DNA from 3 places in the Rhizobium sp. 862_C5_N1_2 genome. Region 2 is predicted to be linked to each of the others. Evidence: riboswitches for the same ligand, from Rfam matches in the RefSeq annotation. Region 2 holds a riboswitch; each other region holds the start of a gene.
The links. Region 2 has a riboswitch for cobalamin ahead of cobU (bifunctional adenosylcobinamide kinase/adenosylcobinamide-phosphate guanylyltransferase). Riboswitches for the same ligand answer to the same signal wherever they lie in the genome.
Positions count from the first base shown of each region.

Region 1: linked by a shared signal. The riboswitch ahead of fdhA (formaldehyde dehydrogenase, glutathione-independent) and the one ahead of cobU (bifunctional adenosylcobinamide kinase/adenosylcobinamide-phosphate guanylyltransferase) in region 2 are both predicted to bind cobalamin.
Region 3: linked by a shared signal. The riboswitch ahead of nrdH (glutaredoxin-like protein NrdH) and the one ahead of cobU (bifunctional adenosylcobinamide kinase/adenosylcobinamide-phosphate guanylyltransferase) in region 2 are both predicted to bind cobalamin.

Region 1 covers NZ_JBPWPT010000004.1:273,386-280,761, reverse strand. The annotation lists gene ACD590_RS34100 (putative bifunctional diguanylate cyclase/phosphodiesterase) at 1-615, opposite strand, end outside; gene ACD590_RS34095 (transporter substrate-binding domain-containing protein) at 721-1,527, shown strand; gene fdhA (formaldehyde dehydrogenase, glutathione-independent) at 1,714-2,904, opposite strand; cobalamin riboswitch at 3,125-3,324, opposite strand; gene ACD590_RS34085 (DMT family transporter) at 3,486-4,391, opposite strand; gene ACD590_RS34080 (LysR substrate-binding domain-containing protein) at 4,505-5,380, shown strand; gene ACD590_RS34075 (GlxA family transcriptional regulator) at 5,355-6,353, opposite strand; gene ACD590_RS34070 (3-keto-5-aminohexanoate cleavage protein) at 6,454-7,356, shown strand; gene ACD590_RS34065 (carnitine 3-dehydrogenase) at 7,364-7,376, shown strand, end outside.
Region 2 covers NZ_JBPWPT010000001.1:2,345,496-2,352,871, reverse strand. The annotation lists gene ACD590_RS11860 (adenylate/guanylate cyclase domain-containing protein) at 1-276, shown strand, start outside; gene ACD590_RS11855 (chloride channel protein) at 305-2,095, opposite strand; cobalamin riboswitch at 2,354-2,750, shown strand; gene cobU (bifunctional adenosylcobinamide kinase/adenosylcobinamide-phosphate guanylyltransferase) at 2,912-3,436, shown strand; gene cobW (cobalamin biosynthesis protein CobW) at 3,441-4,490, shown strand; gene cobN (cobaltochelatase subunit CobN) at 4,495-7,376, shown strand, end outside.
Region 3 covers NZ_JBPWPT010000001.1:3,961,873-3,969,248, reverse strand. The annotation lists gene ACD590_RS19685 (heavy metal translocating P-type ATPase) at 1-2,205, shown strand, start outside; cobalamin riboswitch at 2,369-2,592, shown strand; gene nrdH (glutaredoxin-like protein NrdH) at 2,858-3,079, shown strand; gene nrdI (class Ib ribonucleoside-diphosphate reductase assembly flavoprotein NrdI) at 3,094-3,498, shown strand; gene nrdE (class 1b ribonucleoside-diphosphate reductase subunit alpha) at 3,477-5,681, shown strand; gene nrdF (class 1b ribonucleoside-diphosphate reductase subunit beta) at 5,769-6,743, shown strand; gene ACD590_RS19660 (adenylate/guanylate cyclase domain-containing protein) at 6,848-7,376, shown strand, end outside.

The sequences.
Region 1 (7,376 bases), on a different contig from region 2:
TTCCAGCCGCATCAGATTGGCCAACGCAGTGTTGGAGCGTCCTGGGCTCGCAAGGCGGCTTTCCATCGAGGACGGCGTTCTTTCGTTGGAAACCGCGCCTGGTCTCACCCCGAGGCGGGCATCCTGAAGCAGAGGCAAAAAGAGAGGCTTCATCCAGCGATAACGCTTTTCCGTTTGGGCGTCCGCCAGCATCAGCAGTTGAGCCTTCTCGTCGACGACAAAGGCCTGATCGTAGCCGAAGGCGGACATTGCGGTCTGGCTGATCGCACTCCCGGCGGCCGCTGTCAGAACGGCATCGAGGCTGGAGGAACCTCCGCTTGACCGGGCAGCCGGATAAACACGTGTGAGGTAGCCGTTGCCGAACTGGCCGATGACATGGGCGACTTGATCGACCTGTTCCCGCAGGCGGGCATTCACAAGCTGGCGCTGTCGATCAAGGGCGGCAGCATCGCTTTCGGTTCCTGCCCAGAGCGCCGAGAGTACAACAAGTCCGATCGCTCCAAGTCCGCTGACGGCAATCAGAAACAGAATTCTTCCCGAGGCAATCCAGGATTGCTGAAACGTCTTGGAGCTGGAAGGAAGAACGATCTGCAAGCCTAGACCCCTGAACACCACCACACGGGCGCATTGGCCGACGCTAACAAAGAAGCGTTCACGTAGAATTAAAGGCTGCGGCGCACTATGGGGCGAGATCGACTATTCCCCGAGGAGCTCCCGACGATGTTGCGCATATCCATTCAGACTATACTGCGCGGAGCGCTGATGGCGGGCGGGATGGGTATTTTTTTGGCCGCGACCTCGCCGCTTGAGGTGGCCGCGCAAGATCGCATGCCAATGAGAATTGCCGTCGAAGGTGCATTTCCGCCCTTCAACTATCTCGATGCAAATAACAAACTTCAGGGCTTCGACATCGATATTGCCAATGCGCTGTGCGAGGTTGGCAAGTTCGAATGCCAATTTATCATCGAGAAGTGGGACGACATTATCCCCGATCTCGTTGCCGACAAATACGACGCGATCATCTCATCCATGTCGATGAGCCTTGAGCGGCGTCAAAAGGTTGCCTTCACTGAAAAATACTACAACAGCCCGTCTGTGTTCATCGCCCGGAAGGATTCGTCGATCAGCGATGTCAGCCCCGCCGCCCTCAACGATAAAATTCTTGGGGTGACATCGTCGACAGCGCAGGAATCCTATGCCAACCATCTTTATCCGGAAATGAAAAAGAAGGTGTTTCGGTCTTCGCCCGAATTGTACAAGGGTCTGGCGGACGGGAGCGTCGACATTATCCTCGAGGATAAACTCGCCATCTACGACTGGATTGCCAACACCAAGGCAGGAAGCTGCTGCGAGTTCAAAGGACCGGATCTGGTCGACATCACATACTTCGGTGAGGGTGCCGGCATCGCGCTGCGCCTCGATGACAAGGAGCGTCTTGCGCGCCTGAACGAAGCGTTGAAGAGCATCAAGGCGGACGGGACCTACGACATGATCAACGCAAAATATTTCCCGTTCAGCATCCAGTAGTTCGTCAATCAAATCGTTGTGCGATGCAGAATGGCCGGCTTTCCGCCGGCCATTCCTATCAGGTAAAGTCCTCAGTCGTAGTCGCTAGAGCATTTCCGTTTTTCTTCGAATCACGGAAATGCTCTATCCCTTTGTTTTCTCGCAATTCCGGACGCAAAACCGCTACGCGCTTTTGCTGGAATTGCTCTAGGCGGCTTTCGCGACCTCTCCGTGCGGATCGAGGACATATTTCGTCGCCGCTCCCTGGTCGAAGCTCTCATATCCATTGGCGGCATCGTCGAGCGGAATGACCTTGGCGTTGACGATATCGGCAATTGGCAGCCGGTCGTGGAGGATCGCCTGCATGAGCTGACGATTATATTTGATCACCGGAGTCTGGCCGGTGTGGAAGGACTGCGCCTTGGCCCATCCGAGGCCGAAGCGGAGCGACAGATTGCCGTGTTTGGCGGCGTTGTCGACGGCGCCCGGATCCTCGGTAACGTAGAGGCCGGGGATGCCGATCGAACCCGCGGCACGGGTAATCTCCATCATCTGATTGAGCACGATCGCCGGCTGTTCGCCGCCCGAGTGGCCGCGTGCCTCGAAGCCGACCGCATCGATGGCGCTGTCCACCTCATTGGTGCCGACGACCTGCGCGATCATGTCGCCGAGACGGTCGCTCTTCGACAGGTCGATCGGTTCGAAACCGACCTTCGCCGCATGCGCCAGACGGTCCTTGTTGAAATCACCGATCATCACGACAGCAGCGCCGAGAATGCGAGCCGAAGCCGCAGCCGCAAGGCCGACAGGGCCGGCACCGGCGACATAGACGGTCGAGCCGACCCCAACACCTGCACGCACTGCGCCATGGAAGCCGGTGGGCAGAATGTCGGAGAGCATGGTGAGATCACGGATCTTCGCCATTGCCCTATCCCGATCGGGGATTTTCAGCAGGTTGAAATCTGCGTAGGGAATGGTGACATAGCGCGCCTGTCCGCCGATCCAGCCGCCCATGTCGACATAACCGTAAGCACCGCCGGCGCGGGCCGGGTTTACCGTCAGGCAGACACCGGTATCCTGAGACTTGCAGCAGCGGCATCGGCCGCAGGCGACATTGAAAGGCACCGAGACGATATCGCCGATTTCGAGCATCTCGACGTCGATGCCTTTCTCGATGATCTCGCCGGTGATTTCATGGCCGAGGACCAGGCCCGGCATCGCCGTCGTGCGGCCGCGGACCATGTGCTGATCGGAGCCGCAGATATTGGTCGAGATCACCTTCAAAATCACGCCGTGTTCAATGCGGCGGCCGTCAGGCGCTTCCAGCTTCGGGTCGTCGATGTCGCGAACTTCAACCTTGCCCGGCCGGAGATAGACGACGCCTCTATTTTTGCTCATGAATTCCTCCCACTTGTTTGAATGCCTCGATCTGCAACCGATGCAGTCGATGGCAACCTTCCCTCCGGCCTGCCTCCTCTGCAGCCCGGTCCACAACACGAGGATACCGCCGCATCGGGCGATATTCAGATTTGCAAAAGGGACAGATTGGATGGAGAAGAGGAGTGAACGCCATGGTTTTCGCCTGTCGTTCCGCTCGTGATCGTCTGCCGCAATCCGTCGATTTGCTGTGCCAAGAGCTGGTTTCCGGCTCCAGAATCTCCTTTCGATCCATCTCGATATCTTTCCGGATGTCTATCCGGCGATTTCCTTGAGGATTTCAGTTCTTCTACCGCTGCGGGGCGGCGCCGGCGTCAGGCCAGCGTCCCAATGGTCCATTTCGCCAGTTTGCGAGATAGCGCCTTGAACACCACAAGCAAACCATGCCTGACGTAAAACAGCGATCAAGAAAACGACATGGGCGCAACTCAAAGACGACAGTCGGCAAAGTCGCAATAGCGCTGCGTAGCAGAAATAATTGATCCCGCGAATACGGCGGTTTTCCGGATCGTCCCGGAAGATTTGATCGCCGCCTAAAGGCTTTAGGCGCGATGCGGTCGCCGGCTGCGGCTGACGTCGATTGCCGTGTGCCAGAACACGGCGCCGAGGATGATCGCGCCGCCGAAAAAGGTGGCGACGGGCGGCTCTTCGGAAAACAACAGCCAGACCCAGAAGGGCGTGAGCACGATTTCCATCGTGCCGATCAGCGCCGCCTCCGCCGGCGGCATCCGCTTCGCCCCGGCAAGGAAGAGCACCAGCGCCAGGGAGAAATTGGTCGCGCCGAAGGCGGCGAGGACGATCCAGTTGTGCAGGTCGAGCGAGCCGACCGAACCGAACGGAGCGAAGAGTGCAAGTGTCAGGAAAGCGCTGACCACGGTCGGCGGCAGGCTCGGCACGTCGGGACTGATGCGCGGAATGATGATGACGAGCGCGAAGGACGCCGTCATGCCGAGCGCCAGCAGGTCGCCCCAACCGGTCCCGCCGCCGATCGACGAGGCGACGATGACCGCAACGCCGAAGAGCGAGATGCCGCCGGCAATCAGCGTCCGCCTGGAGACCCTCTCCCTGAGGATGACCCACCCGAGCAGTGCCGCGATGAAGGGCGCGGTCGCATAGATCATCGTCACATTGGCGACGGTGGTCATGTAAAGCGCCCCGATGAAGCATACCTGACTGAAGGTCTGGCATGCGATCATCGCAAGACCTGACGGATGGAAGACGGATCGCCATTGCTGCCGTGAGATGCCCCCTTCGAGGAAAAGGCAGGGGATCAGCAGAAACAGGCCGCCGAACAACGACCGCCAGGCGATCGCCGTCCATACGTCGGTCGTCAGGAGCCGCGAATAGACGCCGCTCGCGCTCCAGGCAAGCGTCGCGGCAATGATGAGAAGCACACCCTTCTCGTGCTCGCTGCCTGCGAGGCGTCTGGCCGGATTTTCAATGGTCACGCAGATATTCTCAAAGAAGGAAGTCGAACGCGGTTCTTTTCTGCGCCAAGAATTGACATTAGACAAACGAATAGTAGAGATAGCTACCATCGATTTTTTCTATGGCTATTCCTATGCACGAGCCGATTGAGAGCGACCTGCTCAGAACCTTCCTGGTCGTTGCCGAGACTTCCAATTTCTCCGCGGCTGCCCAGCGCATCGGGCGGACGCAGTCGGCGGTCAGCACTCAGATCAAGCGGCTTGAGCAGACGATCGGCGAAGCTCTGTTCGAGCGGGGCGCCCGCGGCGTGCTGCTGACGCGCCAGGGCATACAGCTCGTCCCCTACGCCCGCAGGATAATCGACCTCCTGAACGAGGCCGCCGCGACGATCCGGAGCAAACCGCTGGACGGACCGGTGCGCATCGGAATTCCGGAGGAATACAGCCAGACGGTGCTGCCGGCAGCCCTTGCTGCTTTCGCCGTACGCCACCCGGCCGTCGAGGTCACCGTGTCCTGCGACTACACAGTTCGCAACCTGGCCGCCCTCGAGCGGGATGAGCTCGATCTGGCCGTCGTTTTCGACTGGAGCGATGAGACGAAAGGCGAGGTCATCTGTATCGATCCCACAGTCTGGGTCACATCGATGGTCCACAGGCTGCACGACATCGATCCCCTGCCGATAGCGACCTATCGCAACTCCACCTGGTCACGCGATTTTGCGCTCCGGTCGCTGGAGCAGATCGGCCGCAACTATCGAATCGCTTTCATCGCCGATACTGGCTCGGGGCTGAAGAATGCCGTGACCGCAGGCCTTGCCGTCACCACGCTTTCCCGCAGCAGCATTCCGCCCGGCTGCCGGGAACTCACCGCCGAAGACGGTTTCCCGCCGGTCGATTCCTCCAAGGTCGTGCTCCGCCGGAGCACTTACCGTTCCAGCGAGGCCGTTCGGGAACTTGCCGAAATGATACGGGACGCATTCCAGCCTATGCCCGCACCTCCGATGACGTGATGCGGCGCCGCAAGCGGCGCCGGGTCTCCGACGGGCTTTCGGAAAAACTCGCCCGGTAGCTTCTCGCAAAGGCTGAGGCCGAGTTGAAGCCGGTTGCCGCCGCGATGTCGGCGAAGGAGGCCGTCGTCTCGATCACCTTGCGGCGGGCCGCATTCAAGCGCAGGGCGAGATAATGCACATGCGGCGGCGCGCCGATACTCTGCTGGAAAAGATCCTGCAGATGTCGGGCGCTGATGCCCACCCTGCGGGCGAGCCGCGTAAGAATCAGAGGCTGCTCGATATGCTCCTCCATCAGCCGCACCGCTTGCGCGACACGGGGATCGTGCATGCGCAACCCAGCCGAGGCTGCGGAAAGTGACTCATCGGCATGGAAGGACGGCTGCTCATAGCGGAACAGCCGGCTGACCTCGAGCGCCAGCGAATAACCCTGCCGCTGCCTGATCACTTCCAGCATCAGGTCGACGGTTGGAAGCGAACCGGAGGTCGTCAGCCGCTTGCCGTCGATGACGAAACGATCCTTGACGGCCCGCACCTCAGGATAGGCCAGCGCAAAATCCTCGTAGTCCTCCCAGTGGACGGTCGCCGGCAGTCCGTCGAGCAGGCTTGCTTCCGCCAGCAGCCATGTGCCGGACTCGATGCCGGCAATCACCGTGCGATAGCGGGCAGCCTGGGAGAGCTGCATCTTGAGGGCCGGCGTCGCGCTGTGGCGCCAGTTGTAACTGGCAAGCACGAATAGCGGCGTATCCTCGGTCGTCGCCTTGAAAGCGCCTTGTGCGGGCACGGCGATATTGCTGGTGGTCGGGACCGGTGCTCCGTCCGGCGTGAGCAGCCGCCAGCGATAGAGTTCGCTGCCGGAAATGCGGTTGGCACCGCGCAGCGGCTCGATGACCGAGGCGATCAGGATCAGGTTCGCGTCCGGCAGGACGAGAAGGTCGATATCGAGCCGTTCCGTCGATCGCTGCAGCAAGGCCACCTCCCTCGAGTTCTGATAATGTATCAACTGCTTCCGAAAATGCAACGCATCGCCATCCATCCTGTCGCGTAATGCGGACAAGACGAGGGAGAACAAAAGCATGCCTCTTGCGATGAACCGCGATGTCTTCATCACCTGTGCCGTCACCGGCGCCGGCGATACGGTTTCCAAATCCAGCCACGTGCCGATCACTCCCAAGCAGATCGCCGATTCCGCCATCGATGCGGCAAAGGCCGGTGCTGCGGTCGTTCACTGCCATGTCCGCGATCCAGAAACGGGTGCTGCCAGCCGCCGCAACGATCTCTACAGGGAAGTCACCGACCGCATCCGTTCGGCCGATGTCGACGTCGTCCTCAATCTCACCGCCGGCATGGGCGGGGACCTGATCTTCGGGGACGTCGAAAGCCCCCTTCCCCTCAATCCTAAGGGCACGGATATGGCCGGCGCCACCGAGCGCGTCAGCCACGTCGCCGAGTGCCTGCCTGAGATCTGCACGCTCGACTGCGGCACTATGAATTTCAATCTCGGCGATTATGTCATGACCAACACGCCGGCCATGCTGCGGGCCATGGCAAAGAAGATGACGGATCTCGGCGTGCGGCCCGAAATCGAGGCCTTCGACACCGGTCATCTCTGGTTTGCCAAGCAGCTTGCCGAGGAAGGCCTGATCGAAGACCCGGTGCTGATCCAGCTCTGCATGGGCATTCCCTGGGGTGCGCCCGACGATCTCAATACCTTCATGGCGATGGTCAACAACGTGCCTCAGAGCTGGACCTTCTCGGCCTTTTCGATCGGCCGCAACGCCATGGCCTATCCGGCAGCCGCCGTTCTCGCCGGCGGTAATGTGCGCGTCGGCCTTGAGGACAACCTCTTCGTCGGCAAGGGCCAGCTCGCCACCAATGCCCAGCTCGTCGAAAAGGCCGTGCAGGTGGTCGAGGGCATGGGTGCCCGGATCATCGGTCCGGAAGACGTTCGCAAGAAACTCAAACTGACAAAGCGCTGAGGACAGCATGACAGGGATCA
Region 2 (7,376 bases):
GGCCCCGATATCGGCGTCGATGTCGTCCTGCATCTCGGCGAGGTTTTCTACGGGAACGTCGGCGCCCGTGGCAGGCTCGATTTCACGGTGATCGGCAGGGCCGTCAACGAGGCCTCGCGGCTCGAAAAGCTCTGCGGCACGCTTGAACAACACCTGCTGATGTCGGAGAGCTTCGCGGCCACCTGCGCCGTGGCCTGCGAGTATCTAGGATCGTTCGAGCTGCGCGGTGTTTCGAAGCGGGCCGACGTGTTCAAGCTCGCCGACGCCGTATCCTGAAGCGTCGATCCGATCGGCGCGACGACGCTCAGATCTCGCCTGAGACCTCGCGGCGGCGGCGGTCGAGTTCTTCGCTGTAGCGGCGCAGCGTATAGCTTTCGCTGAGCTGGCCGATCACCTTGCGTTCGATCAGGTTGTTGACGACGGCGAGTGCTTCGCTTTCGCTCTTGTCGAAGATCGCCGCCGCTTGCCTGGCATTCATCTGCGGCTGCAGGAAATCGTTGCGGTAGTGGATGAAATCGGCAAGCGTCTTGCCCTCGTCCTGGGCGTCGGTCGGGTTGGCGTAGATCTCCGGCACCAGCACGAGGCCCGCATATTTGTCGCTCTCCTCGACGAGGATGACGCGCTGGGTCGAGCCGATCGGGAAGGCCTGCTTGAATTCCTCCAGAGAGATGCCCGCCCTTGCCGTCTTGACATCGGCGCGCATCAGCTTGTCGACCGTCAGATTGCGGATCCAGCCGACATCATGGGCGCTGCGGATGCTTTCGCCGCGAAGATGAAAGCGCCATGTGGCGAAGGAGTAACCGAAGGTCGAGCGGACGACGAGCGAGGAGGTGATGACGGCGGCGAGCACCAGCGCCGTAATCGGGAAATCGCCGGTGATTTCGAGCGCCAGGAACGTCATGGTCAGCGGCCCGCCGATGACGGCGACGGCGAGCGAACTCATGCCGACCACGGCATAGATGACGGGCGTCAGCGTCGCATCGGCGAAATAGGGGCCGCAATAGGCGAAGAGCTTGCCGAGCAGGGCGCCCATGAACAGCGAGGCGAAGAACAGCCCACCCCTGAAGCCGGAGCCGATCGAGATCGCCGAGGCGAAGGATTTCAAGAGGAAGAGGCCGATCAGCGTCGGGATCGCCACCTCACGGGAAAGGTTGAGATGCAACGCGCCGTGGCCGGCCGAGAGCACCTGCGGTGAGATCATCGCCAACAGCCCGACGATGATGCCGCCGAGTGCCGGGCGGAAGGGTGGGGCGATCGAGCTCTTGCGCGCCAGCTCTTCGACAAAGGCGACGCCCTGCATGATCAGGATGCCGACACCGGCGCAGAAAGCACCGAGCAGCAGTGCCGGGATATAATCGGCTGGCACGACCGAGCCGAAGCTGCCGATATCGATGGTGAAATCGCTGCCGGCAAGCAGCCTTGCGATCAGGGTGGAGACAAGGGCGGAGACGACGACAGGCGTCAGCGACACGATCGTATAGGTGCCGATGATCAGCTCAAAAGCATAGAAAGCACCGGTCAGCGGCGCGTTGAAGGCGGCGGCGATGGCGCCCGCCGCGCCGCAGCCAACGAGGGTGCGCAGGTCCGAGCGGCGAAGCTGCAGCTTCAGGCCGAATTTCGAGGCGAGGCCGGCAGCAAGCTGGGTATAGCCGGCCTCCAGGCCGACGGAGGCGCCGAAACCGTTGGAGATCAGGTTCTGCACGGCAACGATGATGCTGTCGGTCAAGGACAGGCGGCCGCCATGCAGCGCATTGGCCTCGATCGGGTCGACCATCGGCTTCTTGCGTCGTTTCGCCAGCACTAGGAGCAACAGGCCGAGCAGGGCGCCGCCAATGACGGGGGCAGTGAGCAGCAGCATCTTGTTCTCGATCTCGGACGAGCTCAGTCGCTCGCTGTCTGATATGCCGAAGACCAGCTGATGCAGCTCGTTGGAGACGTAACTCATGCCGGTGACGGCGAGACCCGAGATGATGCCGACGACGGCGCCCGCCAGCGACAGGCCAACCTCGCTACGGCGGGTCAGCGCCCGCAGGCGTCCCGGATCGAAGAAAACACGCAGCGCACGAAAACGGCGCCGATCCAATTTCATAAGCATGGCTAGACAACTAGGCGGGGAGAGGCCCGGTCAAGGGCGGAGATGGTCGCGCAGTCCGCTTGCGACGCAATTGCGGCGAAAAGCCGGCGGCTGGGACAAATTTTTATGATGTAAGTCTCTGATAAATGACGATATTTTAGGTAGAGTAAGTCGTGTTGGCGGAGTTGCTTCCTCTGGCCGGCCATTGCCCGGTCGCCAAGGCCGGTTGACTTCACCTCTGAGCTTGCCTAACCATCCCTCAACGGATGGTCGCCCGACCATCCCGACATAACGGATGGTTCCGGATCGGTGTTACGCCCTTCCGGATGAAAAGGGAATGTGACGCGGCGGACCCAAGCCGGGCGCCTTCATCACAGCCGACCCCGCGACTGTAGAGCGGTCAGGGTCTTCCATCCGGCGTTAAGCCCTTTCTGCCGGCAGCCTGCAATCGTGCAGGCGGGCGGGACGGGCGGCATGCCGGAAAAGCCACTGGATATGCATGGTGATCAACCGGGGTCGGACGCCTCTCAAGTCTACGAATCGTCCACCTTTTCACTGATGCAGCCGGGAAGGCAAGGATGATCCGCTGGCACGATCAGGGCGACCGGTTTCCGGTCTGCCCCGATCGCAGCCGATAACCGCGAGCCAGGAGACCTGCCATGCGTGCCGGGCGCGAAGCCCACACCTGGGCACTATGCCCGTTGCCAGCACGGAGGTTGTCTTGGCTGAACGATTGAATTCAGCGCAGCCTGGTGCGGCGCGATTTGGCGGGGCCTTACAGCCGCCGGCGTCTTCCGTAGCGGCTTGCGCGGCATCTATTCAGAAGGCAACGCCGGCATGACGGCTGCCCCCTCCAACACTGTCTTCATCCTCGGCGGCGCGCGCTCCGGCAAGTCCAGGTTCGCCGAATCCCTCGTCACCGCGACCGATCTGGATCGCCACTACCTTGCCACCGGGCGGGCCTGGGACGAGGAGATGCAGGCGCGCATAACGCAACACAAGGCCGATCGCGGTCCGTCCTGGACGACGCATGAGGAGCCGCTCGATCTTGTCGGCAAGCTTACCGACATCGATGGCGAAGGGCGCATCGTGCTGATCGATTGCCTGACGCTGTGGGTCACCAATCTGATGATCGAGGAGCGTGAGATGGCGGTGGAATTTGCCGCACTTGCCGATTTCCTGCCCGCCGCGAAGGCGCGGCTCGTTTTCGTTTCCAACGAGGTCGGTCTCGGCATCGTGCCGGATAATCGCATGGCGCGGGATTTTCGCGATCATGCCGGCCGGCTGCACCAATCGATCGCGGCGAAGGCCGCCGAAGTCTATTTCATCGCGGCAGGCTTGCCGCTGAAAATGAAGGGTTAAGTCCATGAACCAGCAGAAGATTCCCGCAACCGTCATCACCGGCTTCCTCGGTGCCGGCAAAACGACGATGATCCGCAACCTGCTGACCAATGCCGGCGGCAAGAAGATTGCGCTGATTATCAACGAATTCGGCGATCTCGGCGTCGACGGCGACGTGCTGAAGGGCTGCGGTGCGGAGAATTGCACTGAGGACGACATTATCGAGCTCACCAATGGCTGCATCTGCTGCACGGTCGCGGACGACTTCATCCCGACGATGACGAAGCTGCTCGAACGCGAACAGCGGCCCGACCATATCGTCATCGAAACCTCGGGCCTTGCTTTGCCGCAGCCGCTGGTCGCCGCCTTCAACTGGCCCGACATTCGCACCCAGGTGACCGTCGACGGTGTCATCACGGTGGTCGATAGTGCTGCCGTTGCCGCCGGCCGTTTCGCCGACGACCATGATGCCGTCGATGCGCGCCGTGCCGAGGATGAATCGCTCGATCACGAAAGCCCGATCGAGGAGCTGTTCGAGGACCAGCTCACCTGCGCCGACCTCATCGTGCTCAACAAGACCGACTTGATCGACGCCGCGGGCCTTATCAGGGTGCGCGACGAGGTCGCCTCCCGCACGGTGCGCAAGCCCGTGATGATCGAGGCGAGAAATGGCGAGGTGTCAGCCGGCATCTTGCTCGGCCTTGGCATCGGCACGGAGGACGATGTCGCCAATCGCAAGTCGCATCACGAGCTGGAGCATGAGGATGGCGCGCCGCACGATCACGACGAATTCGACAGCTTTGTCGTCGATCTCGGAGCCATTGCCGATCCCGCCGGTTTCGTCGAAGCGCTGAAGGACATCATATCAGCCCATGACGTGCTGCGTCTCAAGGGTTTCGTCGACGTTTCAGGCAAGCCGATGCGTTTGCAGCTCCAGGCCGTCGGCAGCCGCATCGACCATTATTTCGACCGCGCCTGGGCAGCCGGAGAAAAGCGCGGCACACGCCTCGTTGTCATTGGCCTGCACGAAATGGACCAGGACGCGGTGAGGGCGGCGATCGAAGCGCTGGCATAGACCGATGCATCTGCTTCTGGCCCAGCAGGGAACGATCAGCGACGGCGAGGAGGCAATCGACCTTGGGCAGACGCCGGGCGATATCCTGTTCCTGTCGGCGGCCGACAGCGAGCTTGCCGCGATCGCAGCCGCCCATCGCGATCGCCGGACAGCACCTTCGCTGAGGCTCGCCAGTCTGATGAGCCTCAAGCATCCGATGTCGGTCGATACCTATGTCGAGCGCACCGCGCGGCATGCGAAGCTGATCATCGTGCGTGCGCTCGGCGGCGCCAGCTATTTCCACTATGCGCTGGAAGCGCTGCATGCGGCTGCGGCTCGCGCCGGTGCACTGATTGCGGTCTTGCCGGGTGATGCCAGGCCAGATGCGGGGCTGGTTCCTTTCTCCAATGTTGATCTCGACGATCTCAACGCGCTCTGGGCCTATCTGATCGAGGGCGGCGATGCTAATGCGCGGGCGTTTCTCGATTATGCCGGGGCGATGCTGTCGGGCACAGAGATGCCGGCACCGGCTGTGCCTTTGATGAAGGCAGGTATTTGGTGGCCGGGGCGGGGGTTGATCGGGGTCGAGGAGTGGCGGCGGGTCGTTTTAGATATGTCTTCGGGTGCGGGGATGGTAGCGGAGGAGGGATTTGAATCCCCTACAGTCGCCATCAGCTTCTACCGCGCCCTGGTGCAGAGCGGCGAGACCGGGCCGATCGAAGCGCTTGTCGAGGCGCTGGCCGCACTCGGCCTCCGGCCGCTGCCGGTCTTTGCCTATAGCCTCAAGGATCCCATCTCCACCGGCATTCTCGAAAGCGTGTTTTCGGCGCTGAAACCCGACGTTGTCATCAACACGACGGGCTTTGCGGTCTCGGCACCGGGTGCGGACCGGCAGCCGACGGTGCTGGAAGCGAATGAGGCGATCGTGCTGCAGGCGATCCTGTCGGCCTCGTCGAAGGAGGCATGGGCGGCTTCTCCGCAGGGCTTGTCGGCGCGCGATCTCGGCATGAACGTGGCACTGCCTGAAGTCGATGGCCGGGTGCTGGCGCGGGCGGTGTCCTTCAAGACGGCGGCGCGCTACGATGCGCTGGTCGAGACGAATATCGTCGCCAGCCAGGCCGATGCCGGCCGGGTGCGCTATACGGCTGAACTTGCCGCCAATTGGGCGCGGCTGCGGAAGACTTCCGCCGGCCACCGGCGCATCGCGCTCGTCATGGCGAACTATCCGAACCGCGACGGCCGGATCGGCAACGGCGTCGGCTTGGATACGCCGGCCGGCACCGTCGAGGTGCTCAAGGCTATGCGGGCGGCGGGATATCCGGTCGCCGAGATTCCGGCCGACGGCGATGCGCTGATCCGCCACCTGATGGAAGGACCGACCAATTCCGGTTCCGACGGAAAGATCATCCGCGAGACGCTTTCCCTGAGTCTGTACAACAGCTTCCTGGAATCTCTTCCCAGTAAGATTCAGGATGAGGTGAGAGCCCGCTGGGGCAACCCGCAAGACGATCCGTATTTTCGCGAAGGCGTCTTCGCCCTGCCTTTTGCGCGCTTCGGCGAGGTGCTCGTCGGCATCCAGCCAGCACGCGGCTATAATATCGACCCGAAAGAGAGTTATCATTCGCCGGATCTCGTGCCGCCGCACGGTTATCTCGCCTTCTACGCTTTCCTGCGCCGCGCGTTCGGCGCCCATGCCGTCATCCATATGGGCAAGCACGGCAATCTTGAATGGCTGCCGGGCAAGGCGCTAGCGCTGTCAGAAAGCTGCTATCCCGAGGCGATCCTCGGGCCGTTGCCACATCTCTATCCCTTCATCGTCAACGATCCGGGCGAGGGCACGCAAGCCAAGCGCCGAGGTGCGGCCGTCATTATCGATCATCTGACGCCGCCGTTGACGCGGGCAGAAAGCTACGGGCCGCTGAAGGATCTGGAGGCGCTGGTCGACGAATATTACGAGGCGTCGGGCGGTGATCCCCGCCGCATTCGTCTGCTCAGCCGCCAGATCCTCGAGCTCGTTGCCGATATCGGCCTCGACCGTGATGCCGGTATCGCGAGCGGCGAAAGCGAGGGCGAGGCGCTGAAGAAGCTCGACGCCTATCTCTGCGACCTCAAGGAGATGCAGATCCGCGATGGACTGCATGTGTTCGGGGTCTCGCCTGAAGGACGGCTCTTGACTGACCTGACCGTGGCGCTGGCGCGGGTGCCGCGCGGGCTTGGCGAGGGCGGTGATGCGAGTTTGCAGCGGGCGATCGCGGCGGATGCGGGATTGGGCGGCGGCGTGCGGGGTGCCTCCTCCTTCGACCCTCTCGACACCGACATGGCTGCCGTTTGGGCCGGTCCGCGTCCTGATATCCTCGCAGATGTTCTCGATGCCCCATGGCGAACCAACGGCGACGCCGTCGAGCGCATCGAACTGCTGGCAGCGAAGTTCGTTTCCGGCGAAATGGAGTGCCCAGCGGACTGGAAGGCTACGCAGGCTGTACTCTTGGAGATCGAAACCCGCCTCAAACCCTCTATCGTCGCCTGCGGCCCCGCTGAGATCGCGGGTCTGCTCGCTGGCCTCGACGGTCGCTTCGTCGCACCCGGACCCTCCGGTGCACCAACACGCGGGCGGCCCGATGTGCTGCCCACCGGCCGCAATTTCTATTCGGTCGACAGCCGCGCCGTGCCGACGCCGGCCGCCTACGAGCTCGGCAAAAAATCGGCGGAACTGCTGGTGCGCCGCTATGTGCAGGATCATGGCGAGTGGCCTGTCTCCTTCGGGTTGACGGCCTGGGGTACGTCAAACATGCGCACCGGCGGCGACGATATCGCCCAGGCGCTGGCGCTGATCGGCGTCAAGCCGCTCTGGGACATGAGTTCGCGCCGTGTCACCGGCTACGAGATCGTTCCGCCGGCGATGCTCGG
Region 3 (7,376 bases), 1.6 Mb from region 2:
ACGGCGGTCAGACGCGTGGCGGGTGTCGCCGATGTTTCCGTCTCGGTGATGGCGGGCACGATGACCGTCCGGCATGATGGCAGCAGCGATCTCAAGACGATTGAGAAGAAGGTGACCGGGCTCGGCTATTCCGTCGCGCCGCTTGCCGGAAACGCTGCGCCTGCGCATGAACACGGCTCGCAGCACCGTCATGACCATGGACATGATCACGGTGATCACGCGGGCCATGACCACGACCATGAAGGGCACGATCATGCAGGCCATAGTCATGACCACGACCATTCTCACGATCATGCCGAGAAGGAAATCGAGGGGCTGCACGGGCACGACCATGCGCCGATGGCCGGTCACTGGTGGCAGAGTAGGAAGGGCCGGCTGACCATCCTTTCGGGTGCGGCACTCGTTGCCGCCTATGCCGTCGGCCATCTCGTGCCGGCGATCGCGTCCTATGCCTTCATCGTCGCCATGCTGATCGGGCTGGTGCCGATCGCTCGGCGCGCCGTCATGGCCTCTTTATCAGGCACACCGTTTTCGATCGAGATGCTGATGACGATCGCCGCTGTCGGCGCCGTCATCATCAATGCCGGCGAAGAGGCGGCAACCGTTGTGTTCCTCTTTCTGGTCGGCGAGTTGCTGGAAGGGGTGGCAGCGGGCAAGGCGCGCGAAAGCATCCAGTCGCTGACGGCCCTGGTGCCGAAGAGTGCGCTACTCGAAGACAATGGGCAGACACGGGAGGTGCCGGCGGAAAGCCTTTCGGTCGGCGCCATCATCATGGTTCGTCCTGGCGACCGGATCTCGGCGGACGGCATCATCATCTCAGGCGAGAGCGCGATCGACGAGGCGCCGGTGACGGGCGAGAGCACGCCGGTGCGCAAGGGCGTCGATGCCGTCGTTTTTGCCGGCACGGTGAATGGCGATGCGGTCCTCAGGGTTCGCGTCACGGCGGCTGCCGCCGACAATACCATCGCCCGCGTCGTCAAGCTGGTGGAGGAAGCTCAGGAATCGAAGGCGCCGACCGAACGCTTCATCGATCGGTTCTCGCGCTATTACACGCCCGGCGTCGTCGTGGTCGCAGCGCTTGTCGCGGTCGTTCCACCGTTGCTGTTCGCTGGGCCGTGGGGCGAATGGGTCTACAAGGGCCTTGCGATCCTTTTGATCGGCTGCCCCTGCGCGCTCGTCATCTCGACGCCGGCGGCGATCGCCGCCTCGCTTTCATCCGGTGCGCGGCGCGGGCTGCTGATGAAGGGCGGCGCGGTGTTGGAAACGCTCGGCAAGGTGACGATGGTCGCCTTCGACAAGACAGGCACGCTGACAGAAGGCAAGCCTCAAGTGACTGATATCATTTCCTTTGGCCTGAGCGAGGCGCAGGTGCTGTCGCGCGCGGCGGTGCTGGAGCAGGGTTCCAGTCATCCGCTGGCGCTGGCGATCCTCAACCGCGCCAAGGCGGACGGCGTTCCCGTGCCGCCGGCCTTCGAGCTTGAAGCGCTGCCGGGCAAGGGTGTCAGCGGCAAAGTCGGCGGTGAGGCGCTGGATCTGCTGTCGCCGCCTGCCGCCCGCGAGCGCGGGACGCTCAGCGCGGAACAGGATGCACGCATCACGGCGCTGAACGACGAGGGCAAGAGCGTGTCGGTGCTGCTCGTCAACGGTGTTGCGGCCGGCCTGATCGCCATGCGTGACGAGCCGCGTGAGGATGCCGAGGCCGGGCTCGCTGCGCTCAAATCAGCAGGCGTCAAGGCGATGATGTTGACGGGCGACAACAAGCGGACGGCAGCAGCCGTTGCCGGTATGCTCGGCATCGATTGGCGCGGCGAGATGATGCCAGAGGATAAGCAGCGGGTCGTCGGCGAATTGAAGCGCCAGGGCTTCATCGTCGCCAAGGTCGGCGACGGCATCAACGATGCTCCGGCGCTGGCCGCTGCCGATATCGGCATCGCCATGGGCGGCGGCACCGATGTGGCGCTGGAGACGGCGGATGCCGCCGTGCTGCACGGACGCGTTGGCGACGTGGCGCGGATGATCGAACTTTCCAAACGCACGATGCGCAACATCCTGCAGAATATCACCATCGCACTCGGGCTGAAGGCGGTGTTTCTGGTGACGACGATCGCAGGGATCACCGGGCTCTGGCCAGCGATTCTTGCCGATACCGGCGCCACCGTGCTGGTGACGATCAATGCACTGCGGTTGCTTCGGATAAAAATATGAATGTCGTTTGAGGAGCCGGCTTCTGCCGGCTCTTTTTATGATGGGTTCTCCACAGCGCTTTTCCGTTAACGCTTCGTTATCCACATCATACACAGCGCGGCGATTCGTTGCCGCCATTGCTGCGCCGCCACAACAACTTGTTGACGTCATGATCGATTCGCGTACCATATCTAGTGTTCGAGGTTCCGTCGATTCGTGAGGATCGGCGGCTAAGACGGGAATTCGGTGCGCTTCGCCATCATGGCGCGGCAATGCCGGGGCTGCCCCCGCAACTGTAAGCGGCGAGCAACTGTCCGATTTCAGGTCACTGGAGCATGATGCTCCGGGAAGGCTGGGCAGGCGCTTTGACCCGTGAGCCAGGAGACCTGCCTCGAACGAAACGTCCACGGGCGGGGTGTCCGGAAGGTCGCGTTGCATGGCTGCGGGGAATCTCCGCATCGCGTTTCGCAGGCCCGAACCTCCGCATGAGCCACTTCGGGGTGAAGTCATGTCAGAATTTCAGTTCAGGCCGCCACCCACTAGAGGTAGAGGGCGGAGTACGCCCAGCGGCTAAATAGCCGCACAGCTCAAAATCATCAGAGAATTTTTCGACGGATATCGACAGATTTCCGATCGATGTCCTGCGCCCAATCGCATCGTCACGAGGAATATCATGACCATTACCGTCTACAGCAAGCCTGCCTGCGTCCAGTGCACTGCCACCTACCGCGCCCTCGACCGTCTGGGCGTCGATTATGACATCGTCGATATCTCGCAGGATGCCGAAGCGCTCGATCGCGTCCGCAGCCTCGGCTACATGCAGGCGCCTGTCGTCATCGCCGGCGAGCAGCATTGGGCGGGCTTCCGTCCCGACATGATCAGCGCGCTCTCCTGACCTGAGGACAAGCGATGGGCCTGATCGTCTATTATTCCAGCCGATCCGAGAACACCCATCGGTTCGTCGCCAAGCTCGGTCTGCGCGCGGCGCGCATTCCGCCAGGTGGCGCAGACGCGTTCCATATCCGCGAACCCTTCGTGCTGATCGTGCCGACCTATAGCGGCGACGGCGGCAAGGGTGCCGTTCCCAAGCAGGTGATCCGTTTCCTCAACGATGCGGAAAACCGAGGACACATCCGCGGCGTGATCGCCGCGGGCAACAGCAATTTCGGCGAGACATACGGGCTCGCCGGCGACGTGGTCTCGCAGAAATGCCAGGTGCCGTACCTTTACCGGTTCGAGCTCATGGGTACCGAAGACGACGTCGCCAAGGTCAAACACGGAATGGAACGATTTTGGACACGGGAACAAACCTGACGCGGGATGCGGGCGCAAAACCGCATCAAACTTTTGCTCAGCCCGCCGGGGAGAGGCCGCCGAAAGCAGCCGAAACCCTCGACTATCACGCGCTGAACGCGATGCTGAACCTCTATGACGATGAGGGGCGGATTCAGCTCGACAAGGATCGTTTGGCGGCCAAGCAATATTTCCTCCAGCATGTGAACCAGAACACAGTGTTCTTCCACAATCTGAGGGAAAAGCTCGATTACCTCGTGACCGAAGGATATTACGAGCAGGAGGTTCTCGACCAGTATTCCTTCAATTTCGTGCGGGATCTGTTCGACCAGGCCTACGCCAAGAAATTCCGTTTCCCGACCTTCCTCGGCGCCTTCAAATATTACACCAGCTATACGCTGAAGACCTTCGACGGAAAGCGCTATCTCGAGCGCTATGAGGACCGCATCTGCATGGTGGCTCTGGCCTTGGCGCGTGGCGACGAGGCCCTTGCCCGCGACATGGTCGACGAGATCATTTCCGGCCGCTTCCAGCCGGCAACGCCGACCTTCCTCAATGCCGGCAAGAAGCAGCGCGGCGAACTGGTTTCCTGCTTCCTGCTGCGCGTCGAGGACAATATGGAATCGATCGGCCGGTCGATCAATTCGGCGCTGCAATTGTCGAAGCGCGGCGGCGGCGTGGCGCTGTCGCTGACGAATATCCGCGAGGCAGGCGCGCCGATCAAGCATATCGAGAACCAGTCCTCGGGTATCATCCCGGTGATGAAGCTGCTCGAAGACAGTTTCTCCTATGCCAACCAGCTCGGGGCGCGGCAGGGCGCGGGTGCGGTCTATCTCAATGCCCATCACCCCGATATCATGCGCTTCCTTGACACCAAGCGCGAAAATGCCGACGAAAAAATCCGCATCAAGACGCTGTCACTCGGCGTCGTCGTGCCCGATATCACCTTCGAACTCGCCAAGAACAATGAGGATATGTATCTGTTCTCGCCCTATGACGTGGAACGCGTCTATGGCGTGCCTTTCACCGAGATTTCGGTGACGGAAAAATATCGCGAGATGGTGGCGGATGCCCGCATTTCGAAGAAGAAGATCAAGGCGCGCGAATTCTTCCAGGTGCTTGCCGAAATCCAGTTCGAGAGCGGCTACCCCTACATCATGTTCGAGGACACGGTGAACCGGGCGAACCCGATCGCCGGACGTATTTCGATGAGCAATCTATGCTCGGAAATCCTGCAGGTCAGCGAGGCGAGCGAATATCATGACGACCTTTCCTACAAACATCTCGGCAAGGATATTTCCTGCAATCTCGGCTCGCTGAATATCGTGGCGGCAATGGATTCGGCAGATTTCGGCAAGACGATCGAGACCTCGATCCGGGCGCTGACAGCCGTTTCCGACATGAGTCACATTTCCTCGGTTCCCTCGATCGAGAAGGGCAATGACGAGAGCCATGCGATCGGCCTCGGCCAGATGAACATGCACGGTTATCTCGCCCGCGAGCGTATCTTCTACGGCTCCGAGGAAGGCGTCGATTTCACCAATATCTATTTCTATACGGTGACCTATCACGCAATCCGCGCCTCGAACCTTTTGGCGGTCGAACGCGGTACGAGCTTCAAGGGCTTCGAGAATTCGAAATATGCCTCCGGCGACTATTTCGACAAATATACAGAGCAGCTCTGGGAGCCGGCGACGGAGACGGTCAGGGCGCTGTTCGAGACGTCAGGCATTCACATTCCGACGCAGGAAGATTGGGCCACGTTGAAGAAGGCGGTGATGGCCTCCGGCCTCTATAACCAGAACCTGCAGGCGGTTCCGCCGACGGGGTCGATCTCCTATATCAACCACTCGACCTCCTCGATCCATCCGATCGTCTCGAAGATCGAAATCCGCAAGGAAGGTAAGATCGGCCGCGTCTATTATCCGGCGCCGTTCATGACCAACGACAATCTCGACTATTATCAGGATGCCTACGAGATCGGGCCGGAGAAGATCATCGACACCTATGCGGCGGCGACCCAGCATGTCGACCAAGGCCTGTCGCTGACCTTGTTCTTCCGCGACACTGCAACGACGCGCGACATCAACAAGGCGCAGATCCATGCCTGGAAGAAGGGCATCAAGACGATCTACTACATCCGCCTTCGCCAGATGGCGCTGTCCGGCACCGAGGTGCAGGGCTGCGTATCCTGCACCTTATGATTTGATTGCGGCTGACGCTGCAAGAAGCGGGAGGGTTCCGCAGTTCCCTTCGCCATGCAGACGCTGACGCCCGAAAAGGACCACCCGATGAACATGCAAATCAAACCTGCGTCCCGCGTGCGCGCCATCAATTGGAACCGCATCGAGGACGATAAGGATATCGAAGTCTGGAACCGGCTCACCGGCAATTTCTGGCTGCCGGAGAAGGTGCCGCTTTCGAACGACATTCCGTCCTGGGCGACGCTGACGCCGGTCGAGCAGCAGCTGACCATTCGCGTCTTTACCGGTTTGACGCTGCTCGACACGATCCAGAACGGCGTCGGTTCCATCCGGCTGATGGAGGATGCGGTGACGCAGCATGAGGAGGCGGTACTTTCCAACATCTCCTTCATGGAGGCGGTGCATGCGCGCTCCTATTCCTCGATCTTCTCGACGCTGTGCTCGACGCCTGACGTCGACGATGCCTATCGCTGGTCGGAGGAGAATGAATTCCTGCAGCGGAAATCGGCGCTGATCATGGAGCAGTACGGCTCCGACGATCCGCTGAAGAAGAAGGTCGCGAGTGTCTTCCTCGAAAGCTTCCTGTTCTATTCCGGATTCTACCTGCCGATGTACTGGTCGAGCCGCGCCAAGCTCACCAACACGGCCGACATGATCCGACTGATCATCCGCGACGAGGCGGTGCACGGCTATTATATCGGCTACAAGTTCCAGCGCGGGCTGGAGCGGCTCGGTGAGGAGAGAAGGCAGGAGATCAAGGATTTCGCCTTCGAGCTGCTGCTCGAGCTCTATGACAACGAGGCTAGATATACCGAAGCGCTCTATGACGGCGTCGGGCTGACCGAGGATGTCAAGAAATTCCTGCACTACAATGCCAACAAGGCGCTGATGAATCTGGGCTATGAGGCGCTGTTCCCGGGTGAGGCGTGTAAGGTCAATCCGGCAATCCTGTCAGCGCTTTCGCCGAATGCCGACGAGAACCACGACTTCTTCTCCGGCTCCGGTTCCTCCTATGTGATCGGCAAGGCTGTCGCGACAGAGGACGAGGACTGGGATTTCTGAGGCTTGATCGCAGTCTCCCTCTTATCATTTGCTCTCTCATCGCCCACATTCAGCGGAAACTAAATTTGGTCCTCGCCTGTAACGTGGCGTAGCGGGAGTTTTTGATGTCGTCTTTTTTGAGCAAGGCCGGGACTGCCGTCGAGGCGGGCGAAGGCGTCTGGCCGGTCCGCAGAAGACGGATTCTCGACTGGCTGGTGAACGAGACGCGCGGCGAGCGGTTCATCGACAATATCCTGGTGGAGATGTGCGAGAAGCTTTTGGCATCAGGAGTGCCGGTGGCGCGGGCGACATTGCATTTCAGGATGAACCATCCGCAATGGATTGGCGCCCGCATCCTCTGGAAGGAAGGCCTGGCCGAGGCGAAGATCAACACATTTGCCTATGGTATCGAAAATACGCCGGAGTTCCTGAAGAGTCCCGTCAACGCGATCCATCAGGGGGCGGAGGAGGTGCGCAAACAGCTGGAAGATACAGCCGACGACGAGGATTCATTCTATCAGGAACTGCGCGACGACGGTCTCACGGAGTATATCGCCTGGCCAGTCGAGCACACTTTCGGCAAACGGCACGTCGCGACATTTTCCACCAGCCGGCCGGGCGGTTTTACGAACGAGCATGTCGATTTCCTGCGCG